2 regions of the Kluyvera chengduensis genome follow, and region 2 is predicted to be linked to the other one. Evidence: predicted binding sites of a transcription regulator. Region 2 holds the regulator's gene; the other holds the start of a gene.
What was found. The regulator LexA, encoded in region 2, represses DNA repair genes until DNA is damaged. The targets are predictions, from matches to a motif close to TNCTGTATGTACATACAGNA.
Positions count from the first base shown of each region.

Region 1 (9,569 bases), on a different contig from region 2:
GTCTCTGCGCTGATGGGCGGTTGTAGCCAGGTCACCAGCGTGGATACCTCCCAGGAAGCGCTGGACGTGGCACGTCAAAACGTCGAGCTGAACAAACTGGATCTGAGCAAAGCCGAATTCGTTCGTGATGACGTCTTCAAGCTGCTGCGTAAATACCGCGATCAGGGCGAGAAGTTCGATGTGATCGTGATGGACCCACCGAAGTTTGTCGAAAATAAAAGCCAGCTGATGGGGGCTTGCCGCGGCTATAAAGACATCAACATGCTGGCTATTCAGCTCCTGAACCCGGGCGGCGTGCTGCTGACTTTCTCCTGCTCCGGCCTGATGACCTCAGATTTATTCCAGAAAATCATCGCTGATGCCGCAGTAGATGCCGGTCGTGATGTACAATTTATAGAGCAGTTCCGTCAGGCAGCCGATCACCCGGTGATTGCAACCTACCCGGAAGGACTGTACCTGAAAGGATTTGCCTGCCGCATCATGTAACTTGAAAAGCGAAATGGTGTCTATATATGTAGAGATACAGAGATAACGCCATTTCCCGGGAGGTGAGTATGATGATTACCAGCAAATTCGGTATTGGCCAGCAGGTGCGTCACTCCCTGCTGGGCTACCTGGGCGTGGTGGTAGATATCGACCCGGTTTACTCGCTCGACGATCCTGATCCCGACGATCTTGCGGCCAACGATGAACTTCGCGCGTTGCCCTGGTATCACGTGGTGATGGAAGATGACGATGGCCAGCCGGTACATACCTATCTGGCCGAAGCCCAGTTGAGCAGCGAACCGCGCGAAGATCACCCAGAGCAACCCACGATGGATGAACTGGCACGTACCATCCGCCGACAGCTACAAGCTCCGCGGCTGCGTAACTAACCGCCGCGTTAAAGACAAAACCCCGCACTGCGGGGTTTTTTATTATGACGTACAGACTGAATTACGTAGCCCGGCCGAGCGAAGCCGTGAATGCCCCCAGAGCCAGTTTTCACACCTTATCCGAGCGACTCTTATTATTTTGCCAAGCCTAAACGCGGGATCTCAATCGCCGGGCAGCGGTCCATCACCACGTTCAGACCCGCGTTGCGCGCCAGCACCGCAGCCTGCTCGTTAATCACGCCGAGCTGCATCCACAGCGTTTTAGCGCCAACCGCGATAGCTTCTTGCGCCACGCCCCACACCGCTTCAGAGTTGCGAAAGACATCAACCATATCGACCTTTTCCGGCACATCGGCAAGCGTAGCATAGCCTTTCTGGCCCAGCAGCGTACCGCCAGCCACCTTAGGTGACACCGGGATCACGCGATAGCCTTGATCCAGTAAATATTTCATGACCCGATAGCTTGGGCGGTCAGGTTTGTCACTTGCCCCCACCAGCGCAATGGTGTGGGTGGTGGTCAAAATGTTGGCAATATCATGTTCTGTCATCATTATCCTCCTGGCTAATCGTTTAAGTGTACGCGAGCACGCTGATGTCGCGCGTCAAATTTTTGCTATTCAGAGCTTGCAGGCTGATTCGCTTGCAGTAATCTGTCTGGATTACACACTTAGGGAATGGTTTATGGAACTCACCACTCGCACCTTACCGGCGCGTAAACACATTGCGCTGGTTGCGCACGACCACTGCAAAGATATGCTGATGAAATGGGTGCAACGCCACCGGGATTGTCTGGCGCAGCATACGCTGTCGGCCACCGGCACTACCGGTAACCTGGTACAACGCGCCACGGGCCTGGAAGTGAAAGCGATGCTGAGCGGCCCGATGGGCGGCGATCAACAGGTGGGTGCGCTGATTTCGGAAGGTAAAATCGACGTCCTGATCTTTTTCTGGGATCCACTCAATGCCGTTCCGCACGACCCGGACGTCAAGGCGCTACTGCGTCTGGCAACCGTCTGGAATATTCCGGTTGCGACCAATGCGTCCACCGCTGATTTTATTATCCAGTCGCCGAATTTCAGCGAACCGGTTGATATCCTGATTCCTGACTACCAGCGCTACCTCTCTGAGCGTTTGAAATAAGCGTCTGAAGCAAGCCGGAGTCACCGACTCCGGCTTATCTTACGGTTTTCGTGCCACCGGCACTGACAGCTGCTTCAAAATATCCACAAACGGTGACGGCTGTTGCTGGTTAAACAGCAGCCAGACGCGCAAACGTGCACGAGTAATGGCCACGTATAGCAAGCGTCTCTCCTCGGCGTCCGGGAAATCTTCTGGTGCAGGCAGTAGCGCCTGTTCCATAATCGACTCACGCGCAGGTGCCGGGAAACCGTCAAATCCTTCCTTAAGCCCCAGCACGATGACGTAGTCCGCCTGTTGACCTTTGCTGGCGTGAACGGTCATAAAATCAATATTGAGCTTAGGCCAGCGCGTGGCGGCTTTATCCAGCGCGGCAGGCTTCAGATGGTGGTAACGCGCCAGCACCAGGATCCGCTGCTCCTCAGTGGCGTAACCACTGAGCTTATCGAACAGCGCATCAAGCTTGTCATCTTCCAGCAGCATCACCGCATGCTTATCACCCGCTGTGAGGCTATTGAGTGGTTTACTGAGCTGGTGCGGGTTTTGCTGAATAAACCGATTGGCTATCTCGCCAATACGGCTATTAAATCGGTAGGTGGTATCCAGCGCACAGTTATCACCTTCACCAAAATAGTGGTTAAACGCGGTGGTCAGCGAAAGCTGCGCGCCGCTGAAGCGATAAATGGCCTGCCAGTCATCCCCCACAGCATAGAGCGAGGTTTGCGAGTTCTGCTTGCGCAGCGCCGCCAACAGGGCGGCTCGCTGTGGAGAGATATCCTGAAATTCATCCACCAGAATATGCTTCCACGGACTGACAAAGCGACCTTTCTCCAGAATATTGATGGCCTGATGGATAAGACCAGAGAAGTCGACGGCGTTTTCTTCTTTGAGCGCCGTTTTCCACGCCTTCAGCAGCGGCGCCATTAGCTTCACACGCTTGCCAAACAGGTCGCGAACCTCTTCCGGCGCACCGGCAATCATCTCCGCCTGTGAACCGCCGTGCATACGCATCAGGCTGACCCAGCGGTCAAGACGGCTCCCCATGCGTTTAATGAGCTTTTCATCTTCCCAGAAATTATCTTCGGCAACGTCCCAACCCATCTCATCCTGGAGCCACAAACGCCAGCCTTTAGCCTGTGCTTTTTTCTCCCGACACTGCTGCTGCCAGCATTGGGTAAACAGTGCATAGCGGGCAGAGGAATCGTTTTCCAGCTTGCTGACAACCGGAACCTTTTTGCTCCCCTGCTGAATAATATGCAGCGCCAGCGCGTGGAAAGTACGCGCGGTGATAGCATCCGTATGCAGCCGCGTTTGCAGGCGCTCATCCATCTCCTGCGCGGCTTTTTTACCAAAGGCCAGCAGAAGGATTTGCTCCGCCGACGCTTCACCCCGCGCAAGCAACCAACCCGCCCGCGCCACCAGCACGGACGTTTTTCCGCTACCAGCCCCGGCCAGCACCAGCAGCGAACGTTCACCATTCACCACTGCTCGAGCCTGAGAGGCATTAAGTGGCGATGACTCAATCTGTTCGAAAAATTCAGCGTATTTTTCCAGCATCGCCTCGGTGTAACGCTGATTATGCTGCTCGCGACCTCTCTCTTTATCAGCCAGCCATGCCTGACATTGATGCCAGGCATCACGGCAGTTATCAAATGCCTCAAGACGGTCGGTCGGTAACGGCAGCCCTTCCAGCGCAGCCACAACCTGCTGGCGTATTTTTTGCGCCTGTTGACGGGTGAGCCATTGGGTTTCAGCGCTGCTGCCTGCAATAACGGCCAACTGTTTTTCGAGAAGGTCAGCAGCTATCGCGCTCATTTCCTCGCCCCATTGCTGCCAGAGCCCCAGCAGATGGTGATGGAAGCGCTGCGTTTCTCCCCACTCGGTTCCGTGCAGACGTACGACTTTATCTTCAGGTAAAACGAACTCCAGCTCCCCCCACACCAGACCGCGTTTGCAGTTGATGGCCAGAAGCTGGTTGAAAGGAATGAGATACTCATGCTGAGGGCCGGAGACCCTGACGCCGGCGTTGAGGATCTCAACCCGGTCATAAGGATGCTGCGCCATGCGCTTGCCCAGCGTTGTTGATTTTAATTCCATGTCGTTTCGAATCCTGACTTTTTCGATACCTCACAGTGTAACCCCCAGAGAATAGGTGCTCCAGCGCAAAAAAACGTTACAATCATCAGGTCTTGTTATTCACAGTGCTACACAGAGGATTTATGCGTACAGTTCTGAATATTTTAAATTTTGTGTTAGGTGGATTTCTGACAACGTTAGGCTGGCTGCTTGCAACGCTGGTCAGTATCATTTTGATTATTACCTTACCGCTCACCCGCTCCTGCTGGGAAATTACCAAACTTTCACTGCTGCCTTACGGTAATGAGGCCGTTCATGTTGATGAACTGGAGCCAGGGACGAAAAGCAGCGTGATGAATGCAGGCGGGACCGTGCTCAATATTGTCTGGTTTGTGCTGTTCGGTTGGTGGCTGTGTCTGACTCATATTCTCGCCGGAATTGCCCAATGCGTCACCATCATTGGTATTCCCGTTGGCATCGCCAATTTCAAAATTGCCGCCATTGCACTCTGGCCGGTTGGTCGCCGTGTGGTACCCGTGGAAGTAGCGCGCGCGGCTCGCGAGGCAAATGCACGCCGCCGTTTTCAGTAATCAGGACGAATACACGCTATGCTAAGCCCTTTGCTTCGCCGCTATACATGGAACAGTACCTGGCTTTATAACGCCAGAATCTTTATTGCGCTTGTCGGCACTACCGCCCTGCCCTGGTGGCTGGGCGATGCCAAACTCACCATTCCGCTAACCCTGGGCGTGGTGGCCGCGGCGCTGACCGACCTGGATGACCGACTCACCGGACGGTTACGCAACCTGGTTATCACGCTTATCTGTTTCTTCATTGCCTCGGCATCGGTGGAGCTGCTGTTTCCGTGGCCATGGCTGTTTGCACTGGGTTTAACGATTTCGACGATCGGGTTTATCCTGCTCGGCGGCCTTGGTCAGCGCTATGCCACCATCGCATTTGGTGCGCTGCTTATCGCTATTTATACCATGCTGGGGGTATCCCTTTACGCGCACTGGTATCAGCAACCGCTGCTGCTGATTGCCGGGGCCGTCTGGTATAACCTGCTGACCCTGACCGGGCACCTCATCTTCCCTATCCGCCCGCTACAGGATAACCTCGCCCGTAGCTACGAACAGCTTTCCCGTTATCTCGAGTTGAAATCTCGCCTGTTTGACCCGGACCTGGATGATGAAGACCAGGCGCCACTGTATGAGCTGGCGCTAGCAAATGGGCAACTGATGGCAACGCTTAACCAAACCAAAGCGTCATTATTAACGCGTCTGCGTGGCGACCGGGGCCAGCGTAGTACCCGAAGAACGCTACATTACTATTTCGTCGCCCAGGATATCCACGAACGTGCCAGTTCATCGCACATCCAGTACCAGGCTTTGCGCGATAACTTCCGCTATAGCGATGTCATGTTTCGCTTCCAGCGCCTGCTGTCTATGCAGTCCATCGCCTGTCAGGATCTGGCAAAATCCATTTTGCTCCGAACACCCTATCAACACGATGCCCGGTTTGAACGCGCATTCTCCCACCTCGATGCCGCATTAGATCGCGTACGCGCGAGTGGTGCCGCGCCTGAGCAGATGAAAGCGCTTGGTTTTTTACTGAACAACCTGCGCGCTATTGATGCCCAGCTTGCCACTATTGAGTCCGAGCAACTGCAATCACAGGCGCAAAGCGAAACGGAAACCTTGCTGGCAGATGATAGCCTGCATGGTTTTGCCGATATTCAGTCGCGCCTGAGCCGTAATATGTCACCGGAATCGGCGCTTTTTCGGCATGCGGTGCGCATGTCATTGGTACTCTGCGCAGGTTATGCATTTATTCAGTTTACCGGTTTGCAACATGGCTACTGGATCCTGCTCACCAGCCTGTTTGTCTGTCAGCCCAACTATAACGCCACCCGCCACCGCCTGGCGCTGCGTATCATCGGCACGCTGGTCGGCGTAGCGCTCGGTCTGCCGATTCTGTGGCTGGTACCTTCTCTTGAGGGGCAACTGGCACTGATTGTCATCACCGGGGTGCTATTCTTCGCTTTTCGCAACGTGCAATACGCGCACGCGACGATGTTTATCACGCTACTGGTTCTGCTGTGCTTTAACCTGCTTGGCGAAGGCTTCGAGGTGGCATTGCCGCGCGTGGTGGATACGCTGATTGGATGTGGTATTGCCTGGGTTGCGGTCAGTTTTATCTGGCCAGATTGGAAATTCCGCAATCTACCTCGCGTGCTGGAGCGCGCAGTTGACGCAAACTGCCGCTACCTGGACGCGATTCTGGAACAGTATCACCAGGGACGCGATAACCGTCTGGCCTATCGTATCGCACGTCGTGATGCGCATAACCGAGATGCAGAGCTCGCCTCAGTGGTCTCAAACATGTCGACGGAACCGAAGGTCACCCCCGAAATGCGAGAAACTGCGTTTCGGCTACTCTGTCTCAACCATACCCTGACCAGCTATATTTCCGCGTTGGGCGCCCATCGGGAAAAACTGGCTACAGCTGAAATACTGGCTCTTCTGGACGATGCGGTGTGCTATGTCGATGATGCCCTACACCACCAGCCTTCTGACGAAGAACGGGTACAGCACGCTTTATCCAACTTAGCTGCGCGAATCCAACATCTTGAACCTCGTCCGGACAGCAAAGAGCCATTGGTCTTACAACAAATCGGCCTGATGATTTCGCTGCTACCGGAAATCTGCCGTTTGCAAAAACAGGTTATGGCCTGACACCCTCCGTTTTCACATGGGCTAACGCCCATTCCTGTAGCTCCTGGCGCCGTTGCGCCGGGAGCGCAGCGGCGTGAACGCCCCTAATCGCCCCTTCCAGGGAATACAACACATTAATACTCAGCTGTTTACGAATCTTACGCAGCTTTATCCATGCCATTTCCGCTCCCTGTTGCTGAAGCATTTGGGCATCTTTGATCCCCGCTTCACTTAGCAGCAGCTCCATATGAAATGAGAGATTAGGCAGATCTTTTATCCGTAATGATTTCTGTTGGTTTTTTTCTCGAAGCGCATCCTCCAGAGAAAATTTGCCCAATTGAAGCAAGACGGATTCATCAGACCAGAGCCGCTCGCCAACATGGAAATACTTTAACTGCTGTGAACACCCTCGCTTACGTAATGTCAGTAATGGAGGCGAATGCTGAGCCTGATAGGTCGCACTTTCCTCACACATCCTCAGGTAGAGTTCCCCTTCAGAGACCATTGCAAATACCGCATCATTGACGGCGAGACTATAGCCACCAAACAGCGCCCGTGACTTGATTTTGCCCAACAGCGAAAAATATTTCTGGGACTGATAAATCCGTTTATATGATATTTTCTTCATGATTAATCCTTAATAATCATGGACATGGATACATTAAATTTGTTAATAGAAGACATAACAAGCAACATAGGCGCGTTCGTTCGACACAGCAAGGTGAATTTGCCTTTGTAGGCATTTAGAGTGCAATTTTGCGAGTTGCTTTCAGAAAATGAGGTTGATCTTTAATCTTCAGGGTAGTACTGTATATTCATACAGTAACCCACAGGGCTGGATTAACTATGTATACTTCTGGTGTTGTAAATCATTCTTCTGCTGCGGTCTCAACAACCGCTTCCCATACTTTTACATCAGTAAAAGATTCCTCAACCGCTTTGGTTAGCGAAGTGCTTTATCGGGAAGATCAGCCGATGATGGCGCAGCTATTGCTACTGCCCCTGCTACAACAGCTTGGTCAGCAGTCTCGCTGGCAGCTATGGTTAACACCGCAGCAAAAACTTAGCCGCCAGTGGGTGCAAGCATCTGGCCTACCACTGACAAAAGTAATGCAGCTACGTCAGATGCCACCAGTCGACATGCTCGATTCTATGGTTCGTGCATCTCGTACGGGGAATTATAGTGTGGTTATCGGTTGGTTGACGGAAGATTTATCAGCGGAAGAACATGCTCGATTACAACAGGCTGCCGAAGACGGTAACGCGATGGTGTTTATTATGCGACCAGTTCACTCAACATCTCGTTCTGCTGGACAATTTAATGGGCTAAAAATTCACTCAAATTTGTATCATTGAATGAAATTAGGAATTTTCCTGGCCTTTTTTTTGCAGTTTTTTTATCTCCTCGATTTTATGAATGATTTTAGGTGGAACGCTTGTCTGGTGCGGTTTCGGGTGTTTTACATCGTTTAATTTTTCGACATATTTGTTAAATATTGCGTATACAACTCTTTTTTTTTCATAAGCCTGACGGAGTTCACACTTGTAAGTTTCCAGCGACGTTGTAGACTTTACATCGCCAGGGGTGCTCAGCTTAACACCGCAGATATCTGCTGAGTAATTACTAAGCCACGCCCCCGGTGGAAGGATTTAACCGTGAATCTATTTAGAACTTCATGGCAAATTTTGGATGATAACGAGGCGCAAAAAATGAAAAAGACAGCTATCGCGATTGCAGTGGCACTGGCAGGTTTCGCTTCCGTAGCGCAAGCCGCTCCGCAAGACAACACCTGGTATGCAGGTGGTAAACTGGGTTGGTCCCAGTTCCATGACACCGGCTGGTACCAGAGTGACCTGAACAACAACGGTTCTACCCACAACAGCCAGCTGGGCGCAGGCGCGTTCGGTGGCTACCAGGTTAACCCGTATGTTGGTTTCGAAATGGGTTACGACTGGCTGGGCCGTATGGAATACACCGGTAGCCAGACCAATGGCGCACTGAAAGCTCAGGGCGTACAGCTGACCGCTAAACTGGGTTACCCAGTTACTGACGATCTGGATATCTACACTCGTCTGGGTGGTATGGTATGGCGTGCTGACTCCAACAACAACACCCCAGGTGTTGGTAAAAACCACGACACTGGCGTTTCCCCAGTATTCGCTGGCGGCGTTGAGTGGGCTGTTACTCGTGACATCGCTACCCGTCTGGAATACCAGTGGGTTAACAACATCGGCGACGCAAACAGCGTTGGCGTACGTCCAGACAACGGCATGCTGAGCGTAGGTGTTTCCTACCGTTTCGGCCAGCAGGATGCAGCAGCGCCAGTTATCGCGCCAGCTCCAGCTCCAGCTCCAGAAGTACAGACCAAACACTTCACTCTGAAGTCTGACGTTCTGTTCAACTTCAACAAAGCAACGCTGAAACCAGAAGGCAAACAGGCTCTGGATCAGATGTACTCCCAGCTGAGCAACCTGGATCCTAAAGACGGTTCCGTAGTGGTTCTGGGCTTCACCGACCGTATCGGTTCTGACGCTTACAACCAGGGTCTGTCCGAAAAACGTGCACAGTCCGTTGTTGATTACCTGGTATCTAAAGGTATCCCAGCTGACAAAATCTCCGCACGTGGCATGGGCAAATCTAACCCAGTTACTGGCAACACCTGTGACGGCGTGAAAGCGAAAGCTGCGCTGATCGACTGCCTGGCACCAGATCGTCGCGTAGAGATCGAAGTTAAAGGTAGCAAAGACGTTGTAACTCAGCCTCAGG
Region 1 is NZ_JBIQOI010000002.1:692,992-702,560, forward strand. It holds gene rlmI (23S rRNA (cytosine(1962)-C(5))-methyltransferase RlmI) at 1-486, shown strand, start outside; gene hspQ (heat shock protein HspQ) at 558-875, shown strand; gene ACH1XZ_RS08980 (CoA-binding protein) at 1,010-1,423, opposite strand; gene mgsA (methylglyoxal synthase) at 1,557-2,015, shown strand; gene helD (DNA helicase IV) at 2,055-4,109, opposite strand; gene ACH1XZ_RS08995 (YccF domain-containing protein) at 4,232-4,678, shown strand; gene yccS (YccS family putative transporter) at 4,697-6,823, shown strand; gene ACH1XZ_RS09005 (TfoX/Sxy family DNA transformation protein) at 6,813-7,430, opposite strand; gene sulA (SOS-induced cell division inhibitor SulA) at 7,649-8,158, shown strand; gene ompA (porin OmpA) at 8,513-9,569, shown strand, end outside.
Region 1: a site for LexA is predicted at 7,608-7,627, ahead of sulA (SOS-induced cell division inhibitor SulA). Genes of this name have one in related genera too.

Region 2 (9,569 bases):
AACCTGTTTCCAGTTACCGCCGACTTCGTCTTTATTCATCATTGAATCCTCGTTCGTCAGTGAGTGAATAGCGAAAAGCATGTTTCAGGAAAGACATCTTTTTCGCTAAGCTTGAGGTTAATTGTAGTCAGTCATTCTGGTGCCGTTTCATTATTCGGAATCTTTAACCATACCGTCAGGCAAACCAGCTGTTGTTTTTCCAGTGACGACGCCAGATAACGGCCAGCGCCAGCCCGCGCAGCGCAAGGAATACGGCAAGCGCCAGCCACAGCCCATGATTGCCAAGCAGCGGTAGCGCCAGCATGGTAAGCGCAAACCCGGCAGCGGCCACCGCCATGCTGTTACGCATCTCCGCACCGCGGGTGGCACCGATAAACATGCCGTCGAGCAGATAACACCACACGCCGATAACCGGCAGCACCGCTTGCCACAGCACGTAGCGGTCGGCAAGCTGCCGCAGTTCAGGCAGCGACGTCAGCAGCGCCACAATATGCTCGCCCAGAAGGGCGTAAATCAGGGCAAACGCCAGCGCCACCACGCCCGCCTGACGGCATGCAGCACGCCAGACTTCCAACAGTTTGCTGCCGTCACGCGCGCCATAGGCCTGCCCGGAATGCGCTTCTACCGCGTAGGCAAAACCGTCCAGCGCGTAGGCCGTGAAGGTCAGCATGGTCATCAGCACCGCGTTCACCGCCACGACTTCGCTGCCCAGCCGCGCGCCGAAGACGGTCACTGCGCCAAAGCAGAGCTGGAGCAGCAGCGAGCGCAGCATGATGTCGCGGTTGAGCGCCAGCAGGCGGCGAAAATCGCCCTGCCAGGCTGTTTTCAGCATCGCCCACGGGATCCCGCGCATCACCAGCACCTTACGCGCCATTCCTAGCCCGACCAGCAGCGTGGCGTATTCAGCAATCGCCGTTGCCAGCGCAGCGCCCTGCACGTTCATGTGCAACCCCATCACCAGCCACAGGTCGAGCACGATATTCAGCACGTTGCCGACGACCAGCAGTACGACCGGAGCCCGCGCGTACTGCACGCCCAGCAGCCAGCCAAGCAACACCAGGTTCGCCAATGCGGCAGGTGCGCTAAGCCAACGGATAGCGAGGAAGCGCCGGGCCTGCTCCAGCACCTCGCCGCTGCCGCCAACGATGGAGAGCGCCAGATTTATCAGCGGCGTTTTGAAAAGAATAATCAGTAGCCCGGCACCGAGTGCCAGCATCAGCGGTTGCACCAGTGCACGGGCCAGCGCCTGCGGATTTTTCGCGCCGAACGCCTGTGCCGTGAGCCCGGTAGTACTCATCCGCAGGAACAGCAGCAGCATAAACAGGAAGCTGGTTGCCGTTGCGCCAATGGCGACGCCGCCGAGATAAACAGGACTATCGAGGTGGCCGATAACGGCGGTATCGACCAGGCCCAGCAGAGGCACGGTGATGTTGGAGAAGATCATCGGTAGCGCAAGGCGCCACAGCGCCTTATCGGCGTGAGTAAGTAGCGGCATGAGTATCGACCAAAACGAAAAAAGGCTGCGATAGCGGAAGTATCGCAGCCATGTGAATCAGGGGAGAGTTACAGCCATTCGCCGTTGCGGATAACGCCAACGGCCAGCCCTTCGATGGAAAAATTCTGCTGACGCAGGTCGACCACGATAGGCTTAAATTCGCTGTTTTCTGGTAGCAGTTCGACGACGTTACCTTGTTTTTTCAGGCGTTTTACCGTCACTTCTTCATCGATGCGCGCCACGACAACCTGGCCGTTACGCACGTCCTGGGTTTTATGTACGGCAAGCAGGTCGCCATCCATAATACCGATGTCTTTCATCGACATACCGCTGACACGCAGCAGGAAATCCGCGCTTGGCTTAAACAAAGAAGGGTCAACCTGATAGTGACCTTCGATGTGCTGCTGCGCCAGCAGCGGTTCACCCGCCGCGACGCGGCCCACCAGCGGCAGGCCCTCTTCTTCTTCCACCAGCAGGCGGATACCGCGAGAAGCGCCTGAGACAATCTCAAGCACGCCTTTACGCGCCAGCGCTTTCAGGTGCTCTTCAGCTGCGTTTGGGGAACGGAACCCCAAGCGTTGAGCAATTTCCGCACGCGTTGGCGGCATGCCCGTTTGGCTGATGTGATCCCGGATGAGATCAAACACCTCTTGCTGCCTGGTCGTTAACGCTTTCATTCCGCCCCCTGGGTGTATATACAGTTATGCTGTGAGTATATACAGCTACTGGCTATTTTGGAACCGTAAAACTCACGAAATCAGGCAGTTTTCGCAGGTTTAGTGAAAATGAGCCCACAGTAAGATGGCCCAGGTGATCACCGCCACGAAAATGGACAGCAGCACCGCCGCCGAACCCATGTCTTTTGCTCGGCCAGACAGCTCGTGATACTCGGAACCGATGCGGTCAACCACCGCTTCCAGTGCACTATTGAGAATTTCCACTATCATCACCAAAAGGACCGATCCGATAAGCAGGACACGGGTGATGGCATCGACATCCAGCCAGCAAGCGATAATAATCGCGATAACAGAGGCTACCCCTTCCTGGCGGAATGCCGCTTCATTGATCCACGCCGCGCGGAATCCTTTCCAGGAATAGCCCGCAGCTTTGATGATTCGGGTAATCCCAGTGGTATTATTGGCCATCTCAAGAACCTTTTTCGTTTTTACGTCAATGACAATGCGTGTTATGAGGCGGTAGAACAGAAATTTCACCGACTTTCTGATATTCTTGCCGCGCATTTGCATGATTAACCAGAGGCTTTACATCGTTTATGTCCGGCTGGCCACGAATTTACTACAAATTACTGAATTTACCATTAAGTGTTCTGGTAAAGAGCAAGTCTATTCCGGCACAACCTGCCCAGGAATTGGGGCTTGATACGTCGCGCCCTATTATGTACGTCCTGCCTTATAACTCTAAGGCTGACTTGCTGACGCTGCGCGCTCAGTGCCTGGCGCACGATTTACCCGACCCGCTTGAACCCTTGGAAATCGACGGTACGCTACTGCCGCGCTACGTCTTTATCCACGGCGGCCCGCGCGTGTTCACCTACTACACGCCGAAAGAAGAGTCGATCAAACTGTTCCACGACTACCTCGATCTGCACCGCAGCAATCCAGAACTGGATGTGCAAATGGTGCCAGTGTCGGTGATGTTTGGTCGTTCGCCGGGTCGCGAGAAAGGCGAAGTGAACCCACCGCTGCGTATGCTGAACGGCTTCCAGAAGTTCTTCGCCGTCTCCTGGCTCGGTCGCGACAGCTTTGTGCGTTTCTCGCCGTCCGTCTCCCTGCGCCGCATGGCTGACGAACACGGTACCGATAAAACGATCGCGCAGAAACTGGCTCGCGTCGCGCGTATGCACTTTGCTCGTCAGCGTCTGGCGGCGGTCGGCCCACGTCTACCTGCTCGTCATGACCTGTTCAAGAAGCTGCTGGCGTCAAAAGCTATCGCTAAAGCGGTAGAAGACGAAGCGCGCAGCAAGAAAATTTCCCACGAGAAAGCCCAGCAGAACGCTATTGCGCTGATGGAAGAGATCGCGGCGAACTTCTCCTACGAGATGATTCGTCTGACCGACCGCATCCTCAGCTTTACCTGGAACCGTCTGTACCAGGGCATTAACGTGAACAACGCCGAGCGCGTACGCCAGCTGGCGCACGACGGGCATGAAATCGTCTATGTGCCGTGTCACCGCAGCCACATGGACTACCTGCTGCTCTCTTACGTGCTCTATCATCAGGGGCTGGTGCCGCCGCATATCGCTGCCGGTATCAACCTGAACTTCTGGCCAGCGGGCCCGATTTTCCGTCGCCTGGGCGCGTTCTTTATTCGCCGTACCTTTAAGGGCAATAAGCTCTACTCCACCGTGTTCCGCGAATACCTCGGCGAGCTGTTCAGCCGCGGTTACTCCGTTGAGTACTTTGTGGAAGGCGGGCGCTCCCGTACCGGTCGTCTGCTGGACCCGAAAACCGGCACCCTGTCGATGACCATTCAGGCGATGCTGCGCGGCGGCTCCCGTCCTATCACGTTAGTGCCGATTTACATTGGCTACGAGCACGTGATGGAAGTGGGGACCTACGCCAAAGAGCTGCGCGGCGCGACCAAAGAGAAAGAGAGCCTGCCGCAGATGCTGCGCGGCTTGAGCAAGCTACGTAATCTGGGCCAGGGCTACGTCAACTTCGGCGAACCGATGCCGCTGATGACCTACCTGAACCACCATGTGCCGGAGTGGCGCGAGTCTATCGACCCGATCGAAGCCGTGCGCCCCGCCTGGCTGACGCCGACCGTTAACAAAATGGCGGCCGAACTGATGGTGCGTATCAACAACGCAGGCGCAGCGAATGCCATGAACCTGTGCTGTACCGCGCTGCTGGCTTCGCGTCAGCGTTCGCTGACCCGCGAGCAACTGACTCAGCAACTGGATTGCTATCTGGCGCTGCTGCGTAACGCACCGTATGCGCCGGATGCAACGGCACCGACCGCCTCTGCCAGCGAGCTTATCGATCACGCGCTGCAGATGAATAAGTTCGAAGTCGAGAAGGACACCATCGGCGACATCATCATTCTGCCACGCGAGCAGGCGGTGTTGATGACCTACTACCGCAATAACATCGCGCATATGCTGATCATGCCTTCCCTGCTGGCGTCGATTATGACTCAGCATCGCGAGATTTCCCGCGAGCAGGTGCTGAGCATTATCGATACGCTGTATCCGATGCTAAAAGCCGAGCTGTTCTTGCGCTGGGATCGCGCGGAGCTGCCTGCGGTTATCGATACGCTGATTGCAGAGATGGTTCGTCAGGAGATGATTTGCGAGCAGGACGGCAAGCTGCGTATCAACGCTTCTCACTCCCGCACCCTGCAGCTGCTGGCTGCCGGTGCGCGCGAGACGCTGCAGCGTTATGCGATCACTTTCTGGCTGCTGAGCGGCAACCCGTCGATGAACCGCAGTACGCTGGAGAAAGAGAGCCGCACGTTGGCTCAGCGCCTCTCGGTGCTGCACGGTATCAACTCGCCGGAGTTCTTCGATAAAGCAGTGTTCTCTTCACTGGTGTTAACCCTGCGCGATGAAGGCTATATCAGCGACAGCGGCGACGCCGAGCCGGAAGAGACGATGAAGGTGTACCAGATGATGGCAAGCCTGATTACCTCGGACGTGCGCTTGACGATTGAGAGCGTGACGCAAGAAGAGGCGGCGCAGTAAAAACAAAAATCCCCGGCAAAGACCGGGGATTTTTTTATCCGTTAATGTTGTAGGCCGGATAAGGCGTTTACGCCGCCATCCGGCAATGCCCATCTCAACGTTGCCAGTAGCTCATCGCCAACCCAATAAACAGCACCAGCCCCACGTAGTTATTATTCAAAAACGCCTGGAAGCACGGCCCGCGTTCGCGGTGACGAATCAGCTTTTGCTGGTAAACAAACAGCGCACCGGCAATCAGGATTGACCAGTAAAACTCCCAGTGCAAACCATTCAACCAGCCAATAAGCGCCATCAGCCCCAGCACGCACGCTTGCAGGATGCCGATAATCAGGCGGTCGTTATCACCGAACAGAATCGCCGTCGATTTAATACCGATTTTCACATCGTCGTCGCGGTCAACCATCGCGTACTGCGTGTCGTAGGCCACCGCCCACAGAATATTGGCCAGCAGCATCAGCCAGCAGCTCAGCGGCAGCGTTTCGCTGACGGCGGCAAAAGCCATAGGGATTGACCAGCCGAACGCCGCACCGAGCACCACCTGCGGCAGATGGGTGTAGCGCTTCATGAACGGATAAATCCAGGCCAGCGCCAGCGCGGCAATCGACAGCAGGATGGTCATGGTGTTGAGGGTCAGCACCAGCACGAAGGAGAGCAGCACCAGCACGATAAACAGCGTCCGCGCTTCTTTCTCCGTCACCGCACCGCTTGGCAACGGCCGGTTGGCGGTGCGCTTTACGTGGCCGTCAAATTTACGATCCGCGTAATCATTGACCACACAGCCTGCGGCGCGCATCAGCCAGACGCCCGCGACAAACACTGCCAGGATCCACAGCGGCGGGACGCCAGGGGAAGCGACCCACAGCGCCCACAGCGTCGGCCACAGCAGCAATAGCGCGCCAATCGGTTTGTCCGTTCGCATGAGTCGATGGTAAGCGAGCAGCTTATTCGACCTAAGACTCCACTCCATTTTTATTCTTCCTCTTAGTACAGCGGCGATGCGGGCAAAAAAAGCTCCGTCAGCAGCAGCGGTTTGCCGCTCAGACGCAGGCGGGAACGTCGCCCCCACAGCGCATCATGACACCCTATTTCGATAAAATCCCGGGTCAACGTCGATGACGTAAACAGATAGCGCCCGAGCGGCGTTTTCCCAAGCCTCTGTAGCGCCAGTTCCGGGCCGCTCAGCGTCGACTCCGGCACCACGGTACGCCCGGCAAGCCAGGGTTCGTCGCCCACGCACAATAATATTTCTCGCAGCCAATAGCGAGGTTCATCCGGCAGCAAATGCTGCTCGCCGTCCAGCGCATCACGGGTGACAAAGGCTTCGTTCAGCAACGTGACGCTCACGGGTTTCCCGAACTGCTCAAACCGTTTGGTCATGGAATCTTCCAGCATCAGCCAGTCGCGCTGTGCCGATTCAAGCGGGGGGATGACGTCAAAATAGCGCAGCGCGCGAAGTTGCGTCAGTGCAGAGTGCGACATGCCTGTCTCTCCAATACATAACTTCTGGCTATTGTATCGCAGAACACAGCGGGAGGGGGTGCAGGAATGGTCAAATACGATCATTAGCGCAACAGCAGTGCAACAGTTTGTTATTGCGCTAGAGGATATAGAAAAATGGCGTGCCCGGATGGGCACACCAAAAGGCTTCGCCTAAACATCAGCGCTGCGGGGTAAAGCTTACCCCTTGCCTTTTACAGCGCCGATAAAGGTGGAACGAGCAGATTTCGAGCCCAGGCGCTCGGCTTCATTCATCAGCTTCAGGGCTTTGTCGATATCCCCTTTCGCTACCGCCTGTTTAATACCGTTGTTGAAATAGGTTTCGGTGTCATCCAGCATTGGTTCTGCTTTGGCAGCCGGAGCCGCGACTGGGGCGACCACAGGAGCAGCCGCTGGCGCACTATAGGCTGGCGCGGCGGTGTTACCCACGGTGACCGGAGCTGGGCCAGAAGAGCCAAACAGCGGGCCGACCAGCACGCTGGAGCTGCTGTTGGTTTTGACTTTCAGCTTCACGAGGCCGTCGGTGGTGTGTTTCGCCACCGGGTCAGGAATATCCGGTACCGCGTTGCCGGTGCCTTTGGCATAGGCTTTCGCTGGGTCCAGCAGCGTGGTGGTCTGCTGAAGATCTTTTTCAGTGGTAAAGACCAGGACGTACAGCTTCTGCTGGCCTAAGGCTGGGGTCAGGCGCATGACGCCTTCCAGACGGTCGGCGCTCATTACGCCCGGAGCCTGATAGGTAAAGTAGCTGCTTGGGAAGTAAGCAGATGGCGTCATGTTCTGATCGAGAATCAGCACGTTCGGCGCAAAGACGTTGGTTTGTTTGTTCACTTCGCTGGTCAGCGTCAGCGTGAGTTCGCCAATATTGGCCGGCACGCTGTAGGCCACGACGTTACCGGTGATACCCGGTACATTCAGGCTCTGACCACCGGTAGAAATTTGGGTGGACTGCACTTTAGATTGATCGACCGGCGTCCAGGTCAGTTGCTGGAGGGCCGAGGTTGGGATAGTGGGTGCGGCGCTGGTGTTTTGCGGCACATAGTTGACGTCCGCAAGGCTGATGCCCGGAACGCTCGCCAGCAATCCAGCGGATAAGCACAGAGCAACGAGACTTTTTTTCATTTTCATTATGATGACCTCAGAAATCGTCAGTCTAGCGGTAGCCAGGCAATAGCGCGCTAAACCTTACGGAACAGAGGGGCTTTCGCCCCTCGTCAGTTTATTGCTTCAGGTTAGTGCTGAATTACCACCAGATTTCCATCTGAGCACCGAAGGACCACTCATCGCTGTCACCACGGCTGTAGGTTTTCGCGCTGGTATCTTTGTACGCGATACCGTTGTCGTAACCCCATTTTTCATCCCACTTCGCATAGGTTGCGAATACGCGGATTGCCGGACGGGACCAGATGCTGTCGCCCGCCTGCCACTGTTGCGCCAGGGTAATTTTGTACTGGTTGTTGGTGTCACCAGTTTTCTGGGACTTGACGTTGTCGTAACCGACTTCCATCAGGGTGCTCATGATTGGCGTCCATTTGTACATAGGACGGACACCGACGGTCCACCACTTGGTGCCGTTGCCATCATCACGGTCGATGTTCTGGTACATACCGACGTACATCAGGTCAACGTTCTCACCCAGGGAGATTGCACCGTGGTCAAGCACGCGCCACAGGTCACCGTTGTTGTTTATTCTGTTATCTACAACACCAATTTCGGTATCTTTATCGTAATCGTTACCAGTGAAGGAACCCTGAGACAGGCCTTTACCTTGAGTAGTCATCGCATCAGTTGCGTACTGAACGACGAACTTGTTGTAACCCTTCAGCATGCTCTGGGTATGTTCAGCGGTGAACATCCAGCCATCTTTAGAAGCGTCATCTGCGAAGCTATAGCCGTCAGTTTTATTCGCACGACCGTAGTCAACACCCAGCTCCAGAACGCCGTCCGGGTTGGTTTCCAGACCGGCTAAACGGACGTCGAATACGTCGTTCGCAGTGTCTTTGTATTTGCTATAGGTATCGTTGCTGGTGAAGATATAAGAACCACCCGCTTCCTGAGAACGTGTTGCTGCCAGAGACAGTTTACCGAAGCCCAGGTCGATGTTTTCAATACCGGCACCAGGACCAGAAATATCCCAGTAGTAGAAGTCGATCATGTGAACGTCATGACGCTGGTAGAAGCGCTTACCGGCCCAGATGGTAGAACCTGGCAGCCATTCAATCAGGTTTTTACCCTGGACGTTCGCTTCGCGGAACGCTGGGTCAGTGGCTTCCCAGTCGTTCTGCTGTGCTACGGAGTAAGCCACGTTGGTGTCGAAGTAGAAGCTCTTATCGCCCTCTTTCCACACTTCCTGACCTAATTTAATTTCGGCGTAGGTTTCACATTCGTTACCGAGACGGTATTTACTTTGTGCACCGGTTGCCTGGAAGCACTGTTGTTCGCCGCCGCTACCCGTCCAGCCAATACCGGAACGCGCGTAACCATGGAAATCTACGGCCATTGCCTGAGCAGACATAATGCCTGCTGCGACGGCAACCGCCACGGGGAGTTTGCGCAGAGTAATCATCATTCTATCTCCTGAGATCATTGCTTTTCTTGAACATTCCACCCTTCTTGCCTTATCGCTGGCGACGTAAGAGCTTCATGCTTGTTTTGTTTTATGGGACTTCGTTAAACGCCTGGCTCTTTGTGCTGCCGACGACATGCGGTGCCATCCTCACGGAACAGATGGCAGCGCTCTGGCGGCAAGCCGATAGCGAATGTGGCTCCCTCTTCGACCAACACCACGTCGTTCTGGCGGTAAACCAGGTTCTGACGGATGGCAGGGATCTGGATATGAATTTGCGTTTCGTGACCAAGCTGCTCGACAACATTGAC
Region 2 is NZ_JBIQOI010000008.1:35,969-45,537, reverse strand. It holds gene ACH1XZ_RS18060 (CsbD family protein) at 1-39, opposite strand, end outside; gene dinF (MATE family efflux transporter DinF) at 176-1,495, opposite strand; gene lexA (transcriptional repressor LexA) at 1,564-2,172, opposite strand; gene ACH1XZ_RS18045 (diacylglycerol kinase) at 2,272-2,640, opposite strand; gene plsB (glycerol-3-phosphate 1-O-acyltransferase PlsB) at 2,769-5,198, shown strand; gene ubiA (4-hydroxybenzoate octaprenyltransferase) at 5,293-6,165, opposite strand; gene ubiC (chorismate lyase) at 6,180-6,677, opposite strand; gene malM (maltose operon protein MalM) at 6,876-7,820, opposite strand; gene ACH1XZ_RS18020 (maltoporin) at 7,936-9,261, opposite strand; gene malK (maltose/maltodextrin ABC transporter ATP-binding protein MalK) at 9,363-9,569, opposite strand, start outside.